2 regions of the Palleronia sp. THAF1 genome follow, and region 2 is predicted to be linked to the other one. Evidence: riboswitches for the same ligand, from Rfam matches in the RefSeq annotation. Region 2 holds a riboswitch; the other holds the start of a gene.
The links. A riboswitch is a leader RNA that binds a small molecule or an ion and turns the genes downstream of it on or off. The one in region 2 is predicted to bind cobalamin.

Region 1 (5,339 bases), 360 kb from region 2:
GCGACCAGCCCGCACTGATCCTCTACGGGCCGCTCGCGGATGGTTGAGATCACGCTCGTCGGTATCGGCACCGGTCACCCGGACCACGTTACCCTGCAGGGACAAAAGGCGATCCGGGACGCGCAGCTGATCCTTCTGCCGCGCAAGGCGGGAAAGGACGATCTGGCCCACCTGCGCCGCGCCATCATCGAGGCGGCCGGATCGAACGCCCGCATCGTGCCCTTCGACTACCCAGAGCGTGACGACAGCCTGCCCTATCAGGTGCGCGTGGCCCAGTGGCACGACGAAATCGCAGCCCGCTGGGCTGACGCGATTGGCGATGCCAAGGCCGCCACGCTACTGGTGTGGGGCGATCCGGGCCTTTACGATTCGACCCTGCGCATTGCCGACCGCCTGCCCGGCGCGCGCACTCGCGTGATCCCCGGCATCTCTGCGCTGCAGGCCCTGACAGCCGCTCACGCGATCCCGTTCAACACCGTGAACGGCCCCGTCACCATCACCACGGGCCGCCGCCTGCGCGACTCCGGCTGGCCAGAGGGGGCCGAAACCGTGGCCGTGATGCTGGACGGCGACTGCAGCTTTGCGACCTTGTCCGAGAATCTGACGATCTGGTGGGGGGCTTATCTGGGAATGACGGAGCAAGTGCTGGACCACGGCCCGCTGCCGGAGGCGGGCCCCCGCATCACCGCCACACGCGCCGCGGAACGCGAACGGCATGGGTGGATCATGGACACATACTTGCTGCGGAAGGGGTGAGCCGTGGCATGAAACCCATCCTGCATCTTTGCGCCACCTGCCGCCCAGACACGGAGACCAGTGCCCTGCGCGCGGCACTTGGGGACACGGCAGACCTGCGCCTGCACGACTGCCTGAACGTCTGTAATCGCCCCACAGCCCTGTCGATCCAAGGCAACGGGACGGCCTATCTGTTCGCAGATGTCGATCCCGAGACGGACGCCGACGACATCGCCGCCACCGTCCGCACCTATGCCAATGCCCCAAGCGGAAACATCAATGACGCCCGCCCCTGCGGACGCCTACGCCATTGCCTGATCGGCAAGATCCCGGCAGCCTGACGGCCCTCTTCATCTTGTCGAAAATACTCACGACGCCACGCCCGCCGAAGGCGTGGCGGTCAATCGAGCGTCAGGTCGACGGCAACCGCTTCACCATCCACCGCCAAGGGCCGATGGTCGTTCGAGGTCAGCGTCACCTGAACATAACCTCCGGTCGGCACATGCACCCAAGGCCCATAGAACCGGCCTAGTTTCACGCCGTCCACGTAGACATGCGCGTGGCCTTGTCCTGCCACGTGATCGCCACTTGCCGACTCAGGCGCGAAGGTGAAGTTGGTCGGCTCAAGATACAGGTTCCAGCCTGCCATCGGATCGGGCGTGGCCTCGACCGTCAACGAGGGCGCATCCGAACCGGACACATCCAGCGGCATGTCATGGGCGTGGTCCATGCCCGCGCCGTGGTGCGCCGGGTCGGAGTGGTCGTGGCCAGCCATCTCCCACCCTTGCGACACAGCCAGAAACACGCCGAGGCCGACCCCGATCACCAAACCGATGACTCCAAGCGCCAGCGCCCGCATCACGCGTCTCCCCGCGCCCAAAGCGCGCCGCAGAGCGAACCAAGCGCCGCCCAGACCGCCAACCCGACGCCCAGCGCACGGGCTGAGAACAAGGCGCCCAATTCGGGCGGTGCGGGACCGGTGAAGCCATCGGGCTGGGGCGCGCCGATTGCATGAGGTGCGGCCAGCAGGACGATACCTCCGACCCACCAGACCCAGCCGCGTCCAAGGCCCAGTAGCAGGCAGCCGATGCCCGATGACACCACGCAACCCAGCCACCACGCCTGACGCGCCGCCAGATCGGCCGCGGCGACCCCCGGCAGTTCCGGCGGCAGGCCGATGGCCGGGGCCAGTTGCACCGTTACGAAACCCGCAATGCCCCAGATGATTCCGGTGCGTCCGTCAATATCGGCCCAGCCACGATCGGCGGCGACGGCCATGAATGCGGTCAGGATCAGCGCGTAACCGATGTAGACGACAGCCGAGAACAGCACGCTCAGAATATCGCGCATGGGGTCGAAGTTATAGGCGACGGGGGCCGAAGATCCGTCCTCCCCGAAGTGCGTCAGAGCGCCGCCTTCATAAAGCTCGGCAGCCAGAAGGACGGGCTGCACGAATGCGAATTGCAGCACGGCAGCCAAAAGCCCCGCGGCAAAACCGGCGATCAACGCGCCGGTCAGCAGTCTGTAGGTCATGGATTAGTGGCAGGGAAAGCCGGTGGCGTGGCGCACGTCATGCGCCGCGTCGTGCAAGGCATCGGCTTGCACGTGGCCTGCAAGAACGATCAGGCCAAGGCCCATCGTCAGCGCCAGAAGCGCGGGGGCCATAACGCCCGTCTTGGGCAGGGTCTGGATGGCGGCGGTCGCGGTCTGCGTCTTCATCGGTCTTCCTTTCCTTACCGTCTCCCCGACGGGTTGGCTGAACTCAAACCCGGCAGGTCTCCTGGCTTGCGGGTCAACACGTTACATCCGCCTTCCCCGGGAATCGGCCCCGAGTGGCTGTCTGGATGCACGCTAACCGCTTACAGTCGCGGGGGCGGCTTCGGCGTTTCACCGAATTCCCTATTGGTCCCGTCGCTTGCGACGACGACACCGGGCCCTTCCTCCGTAGCGCCGATCCGACCCTGTGGAAAGAGGCGATCTTAGCGGGGACGTCGAAAGCTTTTCGCCAAGCGGTCCGCGTAGGCGTCCCGCGCTTCTGGCGACATCTGCGTCAGCCGGTCGATCAACGCGGCTTCCGTCCGCGCGACCCGGGCATCTCCGATGCGCCGAGCCTCTGCGAACGCGATTTGCAGCGCCTCTGGGTCGAAGGGGATGGCGCGCAGCGCCTCTAGCACGCTCTCCAAGCCGCGACCCCGCGGTCCGCGCGGACCTGCGCGCAGATCATCCACCAGCGCCTGCCGATCCGGCTTGTCCAGCGCGCGCACAAGGGGCGCTGCCGGGCCGCCCATACGCGGACCGCGATCGCGGTCGGGGCCGTCAAAGACCTGCCCCAGCACGACGCCAGCGACCGCAAGGTTTAGCGCCAGAGAGCCGATCAGCACGAATCGCCACAGACGGGGAAGCGTCGAGAACCTCATTCCGAAAGCTCCGCATATTGAAAGCCGTAGCCTCCGGCGACATCGGTAAAGTCCGACCCAAAGGTCGCCCCGGCGATATAGCCGCCCGGATCGCCCAGCCCCACGGCCAGCCCCATGACGCAGGCCGCCGCAAGGCTGCCCCACGCCGCGATATCGCGACGGCGGCGGGCGCCTGCGGTGGTCCGTGCGTCGCGCATCACGCGAGCCATCAGCAGCTCGGACGGCTTGGGGTGATCGCGGCGACCGGCCTCTAGCGCAGCATCCGCCAGCACACGTTCCATCAGGTCGCCACTGGCATCGGACTTCAGCCCGCGCAGGCCTGCGATCAAATCGTCATCATTCATCGACATATCCCAGCGCCTCCTTGCGACCGGCCAATATCTTCCCAAGCGACGCGCGCCCCCGTGCGGTCAGGCTTTCCACCGCCTCGACGCTGATGCCCATGGTGGCGGCGACATCGGGGTTCGGCAATTCCTCTATGTGGCGCAGGATGACGGCAAGACGCTGGCGTTCGGGCAGGGCGGCCAGCGCCTCTTCCAGCGCCACCTTCCGCTGCCGGTCCTGCATCCGCACCGCAACGCTGGGGTCGGGCGCGGCAGGTTCGTTCGCTGCATCCAGCGGGTCCGAAGGCCGCCGCGCACGCAACCGATCCGTGCACAGGTTCGCCGCCACACGGTAAAGCCAGGTCGAGACCTTGGCCCGCCCTGCCTGCCACTCCGGTGCGATCTTCCATAAGCGCAGCAGAGCCTCTTGCGCCACATCCTCTGCCTCTGCCGCATCGCCCAACATCCGCTGCGCCACGGCCAGCACGCGCGGCACGTGCCGCTGCGCGAGGGGTGCGGCGGCGGACATGTCGCCGGCGGCATAGGCCGCGAGCAGGGATTCGTCAGAAGGCTCGGTCATGCGGTCAAGATGGGGGCGGACACGCGCCCGCCCCCTGCTTCCTTAGCCACGGTCGCGATCATGGCCGTGGCCGCGTTTGCCATCGTGACCACGCTTGCCGTGCTCGGGCAGATCGGCGATCTCTTCGGCGTCGAGCACGCCATCATCATTGGCATCGGCCCGCTCGAACATCCGCTCGATCCGGTCGCCCCGGTTGCCGCGCGGCTGGGGCAGGTTGTCGATGGCGATCTGGCCATCGCCGTCCTCGTCGAAGCGGTCGAACATCTGGCCCGCGCGGTCAGTCGCGCGCTGGGTGGCGCGCTCGGTTGCGGCGGCGATCACCTCGTCGCGGGTAAGCGTGCCATCGCCATTCGAATCAGCCATGGCCATCGGGTTGGCGGGCGCAGCCTGTGCTTCTTCCAGCGAGACCTGACCGTCGCCATTCGTATCAAGCCGCAGGATCGGGTGCGGACGCTCTGCCTGCGGCGTGGTGTCCTGCGCGATGGCGGTGGTGGTCAATGTGGTGCCTGCCAGCAGGGCAAGAAGGGTGGTGCGGATCATCGGGTTTCTCCTGAGTTTCTTTGGCCGTCTGCCTCGACGACGCCCCTGATACGCGGCCCGCGCCACCTTCCGTCGCCCACCGCGACAAATCAAGGATCACGCATGCGCGAGCGCACGTCTTACTTGCGAGAGTGTCAACTTTAGTGTTCACTCTGTGTATGAGTGTCAACTTATCCTTACACCCCGAGCGGCGCACACCCGAACCGGCCGCCCTGCTGACCCTGATCAAGCCGATCACGTGGTTCCCGCCGATGTGGGCCTATCTTTGCGGCGTCGTCTCTGCCGGCGTCTGGCCCTCAGAGTGGGCGCTGGTGGTCTTGGGCGTCGTGCTGGCCGGTCCCATCGTCTGCGGGATGAGCCAGGCGGCGAATGACTGGTGCGACCGCCGTGTGGACGCCATCAACGAACCGGATCGGCCCATTCCTTCGGGCCGCGTGCCGGGCCGTTGGGGGCTGTGGGTGGCGCTGGCCATGTCCGTACTGTCGCTGGCCGTCGGCTGGATGCTGGGGCCGTGGGGCTTTGGTGCGACGCTCGTCGCCGTCGCCGCCGCCTGGGCCTATTCCGCAGAGCCCCTGCGCCTCAAGCGTGACGGCTGGTGGGGGCCGCTGTTGGTGGGCTTTGCCTACGAGGGGCTTCCGTGGTTCACCGGCGCCGCCGTCGTCAGCGCCGCAGCACCGTCGTTCTTCGTGGTGCTGGTGGCGTTCCTCTATGCCGTCGGCGCACAGGGCATCATGGTCCTGAACG
Region 2 (5,339 bases):
TGCCGCTGACCCGTTCCGATCCCGTATCCCAGACGGGCTGCACGCCCATCAGCGCCAGCGCCATGGCGAAATCTTCACCCGCCGTGCGCATGGTCGAGCTTCCCCAAAGATCCACCACCAGCGTGCGCGGCCAGTCGCCTTCGTCCTGCAAGTGGCGGCGCACCAACTCGTCTGCCAGACGTTGCCCCTGCGCGTAGGCCGAGCGTGTCGGCACCGCACGGGCATCCACGGTGAACAGGTTGCGGCCCGTCGGCAGCACGTCCGTCCGCCCGCGATAGGGAGAGCCCGACGGCCCCGGCGCGATCCACTTGCCATCGAGCGCATCCAGCAGCGCATGCCGTTCGCCCATGCCATCGTCGAACGCATTGGCGTGGCCCCAAATGTGCAAGCCGTCGCCGAACTGGCCTTCCTTCACATCGCAGACGAACCGGTCGATCCGCCCGATGGCCTCTGCGCTGCAGCTGACGGCGTCGAGGCCAAGGTCGTCTTCCACGCCCAGCGATTGCGCCTCTGCCCGAATGTCACCCTGCAAGCGGTCGCGGCGTTTGGGGTCCAGTCCGTCGGCGTTGGAGAATTCGTCCAGCAGCGCCTCCAGATGCGCCAGCCGTTCCGGCGTGCCAGAAGGTTTCAACGGCGGCGGAACATGGCCCAGCGTAACCGCGCCGATGCGACGCTTGGCTTGCGCGGCCTCTCCGGGATCGTTGACAATGAAGGGATAGATCACGGGCCGATCGCCGATCAGCGCCTCTGGCCAGCAGGTGGCAGACATGGCGACGGCCTTGCCCGGCAGCCATTCCAGCGTGCCGTGCGCGCCCAGATGCACGATGGCGTCGGCGCGGGTGCGCAGCCACAGGTAAAAGGCGACGTAGGCATGGCGCGGGGTGCGCGACAGGTCGTGGTAGTCGTCGTCCTTTTGCGCGACGTCGCCGCGTTCAGGTTGCAGGGCGACGATGCTGGTGCCCGTTGGGATCGCGGCGAAACGGAAGGCGCCGTCTGCTACATCCGGGTCGGTCTTGGGCGGTCCCCACGCGGCGAGTAGGTCCGCGCGGAGATCTCCCGGCAAGGTAGCGAGGGCGGCCTCGTAGTCGGCGACAGGCCACGCGACGTCGCGCGCGGCAAGGCGGGCGGGCAGGTCCGGGATGTCGGACAGATCATAGCCCGCTTCTGCGAGGTCGGTCAGAATACCGCTGGCGGAGGCTACCGCATCCAAACCCACCGCATGCGCCATGTTCCAGTCGCGGCCCGGATAACTGGACAGAACCAGTCCGACGCGGCGCTGGGCCACTGGTCGGTCGCGCAGTGTGACCCAGGCAGAGACGCGGTCGGCGACGGCCTCGATTCGGTCTGGCACGGGGCGGTGGGCGAAGCGGGCGAACTGCAGGTCGTCATCGCGCGCACCGGGTTCCTTGAAGGACACGACGCCGGCCATCAGGCGTCCGTCCATTTCCGGCAGGACCACATGCATCGCAAGGTCCGCAGGCGATAAGCCCCGTTCCGCATCTGCCCAGACGGTGTGTGTAGAAGTTGACAGTGCCACCTGAAACACCGGGCATCCGGCGGCGTCGAGTGGAGAGGTCCCATCATCTCCGCGACCCGAGAAGGACGTGGCGTTGACGATAGCGACCGGCTTCCAATGTGCTACCTGCCGCCGCAACCAGCCAGCCGCGTCCGGCGCTTTGAGCGATGGGGCGAAGAGGGCCAGAGCCTCGAAACCCCGGGCGCGGAACGCTTCGATCAGCGCGGCGATGGGTTCCAGATCGGCGGCAACAAGCCATGAGCGGTAGAAGGTTAGAAGCACCCGCCCCTTGGTTCGTTCGGCAGTCTTGGGGTCCGACGTCACCACTGGGCAACATGGACCGTGTTCGGGGAGCCACGCCCCCACCATCGGCAGAGCCTTCTGCCCACGTACCGGACCCGCATAGAGACCGCTCGCAAGCGCCATCTGCTGCAGCGCGGCTTGTGCGGCCACCGCGCCGCCGGTGTCGCAGAGATGTTGCAGGCGGCGCAGGGTTGAAACGGGCAGGGTAGAAGCGGCGTCCAGCGTTTCATCCGCGCGCCCGTCAGCGGGCAGAACGGCCAGCGCGACGCCATGGCGGCGGGTGAGGGCCTGCACCTGTTGAAGTCCGTAGGACCAGTAAGGCGCGCCGCCGATCAGACGGATCAAGATGCCTTTCGCGCCTGCAAGCGTTTGCTCGACGTAGGTGTCGACGGACAGCGGATGGCGCAGGGCGGACAGGTTCGCGAGGCGGAGGGTCGGCAGGCCGTCGCGTCCTCGCCTCCACCCTTCCGCGAAGGCGCCAAGGTCGGAGTCCGAGAACGACAGGACCACCAGATCGGCGGGTGTTTGGCCCAGATCGGTCGGGGTGTCGGTTTCCTCCAGCCCGTGACTTTCGCGGAAGATCACATGCATTGCGCGCGCCCCGCGCATGGGGAAGGTTGCGCGCGCCCCGCGCATGGAGAGAGTGGCGCGCGCCTCGCGTTGCGCTGTCGTCTCGCCTTCCCGGACCGTTCGGCCGGAGTATTTGGGAAAACAAAGAAGGGGCGGCGCACGCTCATGGTCACTCGGCGGGTTCGGTGGCGATCAGGGCGTCGCGGATGGCGTCCGGATCGATGTCGTCGTGTTCGGCGATGACGACCACCCGGCCCCGGCGCGGATCGCTGCCCCAGGGGCGATCGTACTGGTGCCGCACGCGCGCGCCGACGGCCTGGACCAGGAGGCGCATGGGCTTGCCCTCGACGGCGGCGTAGCCCTTCACACGCAGGATGTTCTGCTCTTTGGCCATCGCCTCGATCCTGGCGACAAGATCGGCGGGATCGGTGATTTCGGGCAGGTCGATGACGACGCTTTCGAAATCCTCGTGATCGTGATCGTCCGCATTGTCATGGTGGCTGGGACGGGCGTCCATGTCGTCTTCGGCCGCTGCCTCCAGCCCCAGGATCACGCGGGGATCCACCGCGCCTTCGGCCACTTCGACGATGGGCAGTTTTCGGGGAGCTTCGGCCTCGATGATCGCGCGGGCCTTGGCCACGCCCTCAGGGCCGGCAAGGTCGGGCTTGGTCAGCAGCACGATGTCGGCGCAGGAGATCTGGTCTTCGAAGACTTCGGACAGCGGGGTTTCGTGATCCAGACTGTCATCCGCTTCGCGCTGGGCGTTTACGCGGTCCACATCCGGGGCAAAGCGGCCTGCGGCGACGGCTTCGGCGTCGGCCAGAGCGATCACGCCATCGACGGTGATCTTCGAGCGGATATCGGGCCAGTCGAACGCCTTTAGCAGCGGTTTGGGCAGTGCCAGGCCGCTCGTCTCGATCAGGATGTGATCGGGGCGGGGGTCGAGCTTCATCAAAGCTTCGATCGTGGGGATGAAGTCGTCGGCGACGGTGCAGCAGATGCAGCCGTTGGCGAGTTCAACGATGTTCTCGGCCGGGCAGTCGGGGATGGCGCAGCCCTTCAGGATCTCTCCATCCACGCCCACGTCGCCGAACTCGTTGACGACAACGGCAAGGCGGCGGCCGCCCGGATTGGCCATCAGGTGGCGGATCAGGGTCGTTTTGCCCGAGCCCAGAAAGCCGGTGACGACGGTGACGGGGAGTTTCGACAGATCAGTCATTGGAGGACTCCAAAGGAGGGATACGCGCGATGCAGTTGCGCTTGAAGTGTTCGGAGCGTTCGCGCCAGGGCACAAGTCCATCGGCGACGCCTGCGTAGAGGGATGCGCCATGGATCACGGTTTCGGCGTCTTCTTCCGTGAGGTTGCCGTAGACGAATGTCCACCGGCCCGGACCACGCAGAGCCACCGAGCAGCCCCGGTCGCAGTTCGACAGACATTCTGTTTCGATCAGGCGCAGGCCATCGGGCAAGTCGGCGGCCACGCGGTCGGCCAGCACCTTGCCGGGGCGGCGTTCCTCTCCGGGTTGGTCGATGCCGCGGCGGCATTTCACGCAGATCAGAAGTTCCGGCTCGCTCATGTCGCACCCTTACAGGGACGGGGTAAACGCGCGAGGCGGGGCCATGGCCCAATCCCGGCATCGGCACACCCCGTCCGATCCATTCACTCGTGCTGGCAGGTCTCCCGGCTTGCGGATGTGGGCCAGTTGGCCCGCGATCGCCCCCCTTCCCGGTGTCAGCCAGTGGATCGGGCGACCTCTCCGGTCACGGTCGCGGGGGCGGCTGAGGTCTGTTGCGGTAGAACAGCCCCATTCCCTTTTCACCCGTTGCAACGGGCACCAGCGCGGGTGAGACATGGGGGGTATACCGCCACGGAGTCAAGCGATGGACGATCCGACCGCACAAGCCGATAAAACCGCGCCTCCCGGTGCCGATGATGAAACCGCGCGCCGCGACGAAAATGGTACGGCTGAGCGCCACAACGCCAAGATGAAGAAGATCAAGGCCGCGCGCGACAAGATGATGGAGACGAAGACCGAAGAGAAAGGTCTGATCGTCGTCCATACCGGTAAGGGCAAGGGTAAGTCGTCGTCGGCCTTTGGGATGGTCATGCGCTGCATCGCATGGGGGATGCCCTGCGCGGTGGTGCAATTCGTAAAGGGCAACTGGGAGACGGGCGAAAAGAAGCTGTTGCGCGAGCGGTTCGCCGACGACTGCCGGTTCTTCGTGTCGGGAGAGGGGTTCACCTGGGAAACGCAGGACCGCGAGCGCGACATCGCTGCCGCGCAGGCCGGGTGGGAGATCGCGAAGCGCGAGATCCTCGATCCCGGTGTGCAGTTCGTTTTGCTGGACGAGATCAACATCGCGTTACGCTACGATTACTTGAATATCGACGAGGTGGTGGACTTCCTGCTGCACCAGAAGCCGCGGATGACCCATGTCGTTCTGACGGGGCGCAACGCGAAGCCGGAGCTGATCGAGGCGGCCGATCTTGTGACTGAGTTCGAGCTGGTGAAGCACCCGTTCCGTGATGGTGTGATGGCGCAGAAGGGGGTGGAGTTTTGACCCTGCGCCTGCGCGCATTCACGACTTTTTTTCGTAGCTGGATTTCTCAGCTACGAAAAAAAGATGTTCACGGGCTTGCTCGCACCCCACTGACGGCCCTCTGATCTGATGTCCGCGCCCCTGACCATTTGGGATTTCGACGGCGTTCTGAACGTCAATCCCGGCGGCGAAGTCTTCCCCTGGGTCTCAACGCTCGACCGCGATATCGGTATCCCGCCCGCCTCTTTCCGGCGGTTCCTGAATGTGCCGGGGCAGGCGCGGGATGTGCTGAATGGCGACTGCGACCTGCTGGATCGTCTGAACGGCTGGATCGCGGACGAAGGCCACGCGATCTCTGCCGAGGATTTCCTCGCCCATTGGTTGACCGCTGATGACCGACCCGATGCCG

Region 1: it holds a riboswitch for cobalamin, as region 2 does, so the genes downstream of both, FIU81_RS13435 (CbtB domain-containing protein) here and FIU81_RS15290 (DUF1636 family protein) in region 2, are expected to answer to the same signal.

What each region holds. Positions count from the first base shown of each region.
Region 1 covers NZ_CP045420.1:2,690,421-2,695,759, forward strand. The annotation lists gene cobA (uroporphyrinogen-III C-methyltransferase) at 1-47, shown strand, start outside; gene cobF (precorrin-6A synthase (deacetylating)) at 40-756, shown strand; gene FIU81_RS13420 (DUF1636 family protein) at 765-1,076, shown strand; gene FIU81_RS13425 (hypothetical protein) at 1,136-1,594, opposite strand; gene FIU81_RS13430 (CbtA family protein) at 1,594-2,268, opposite strand; gene FIU81_RS13435 (CbtB domain-containing protein) at 2,272-2,454, opposite strand; cobalamin riboswitch at 2,488-2,684, opposite strand; gene FIU81_RS13440 (periplasmic heavy metal sensor) at 2,715-3,152, opposite strand; gene FIU81_RS13445 (hypothetical protein) at 3,149-3,496, opposite strand; gene FIU81_RS13450 (RNA polymerase sigma factor) at 3,489-4,055, opposite strand; gene FIU81_RS13455 (EF-hand domain-containing protein) at 4,098-4,595, opposite strand; gene chlG (chlorophyll synthase ChlG) at 4,754-5,339, shown strand, end outside.
Region 2 covers NZ_CP045420.1:3,055,305-3,060,643, reverse strand. The annotation lists gene cobN (cobaltochelatase subunit CobN) at 1-2,410, opposite strand, end outside; gene cobW (cobalamin biosynthesis protein CobW) at 2,559-3,608, opposite strand; gene FIU81_RS15290 (DUF1636 family protein) at 3,601-3,966, opposite strand; cobalamin riboswitch at 4,043-4,244, opposite strand; gene cobO (cob(I)yrinic acid a,c-diamide adenosyltransferase) at 4,376-4,951, shown strand; gene FIU81_RS15280 (HAD family hydrolase) at 5,060-5,339, shown strand, end outside.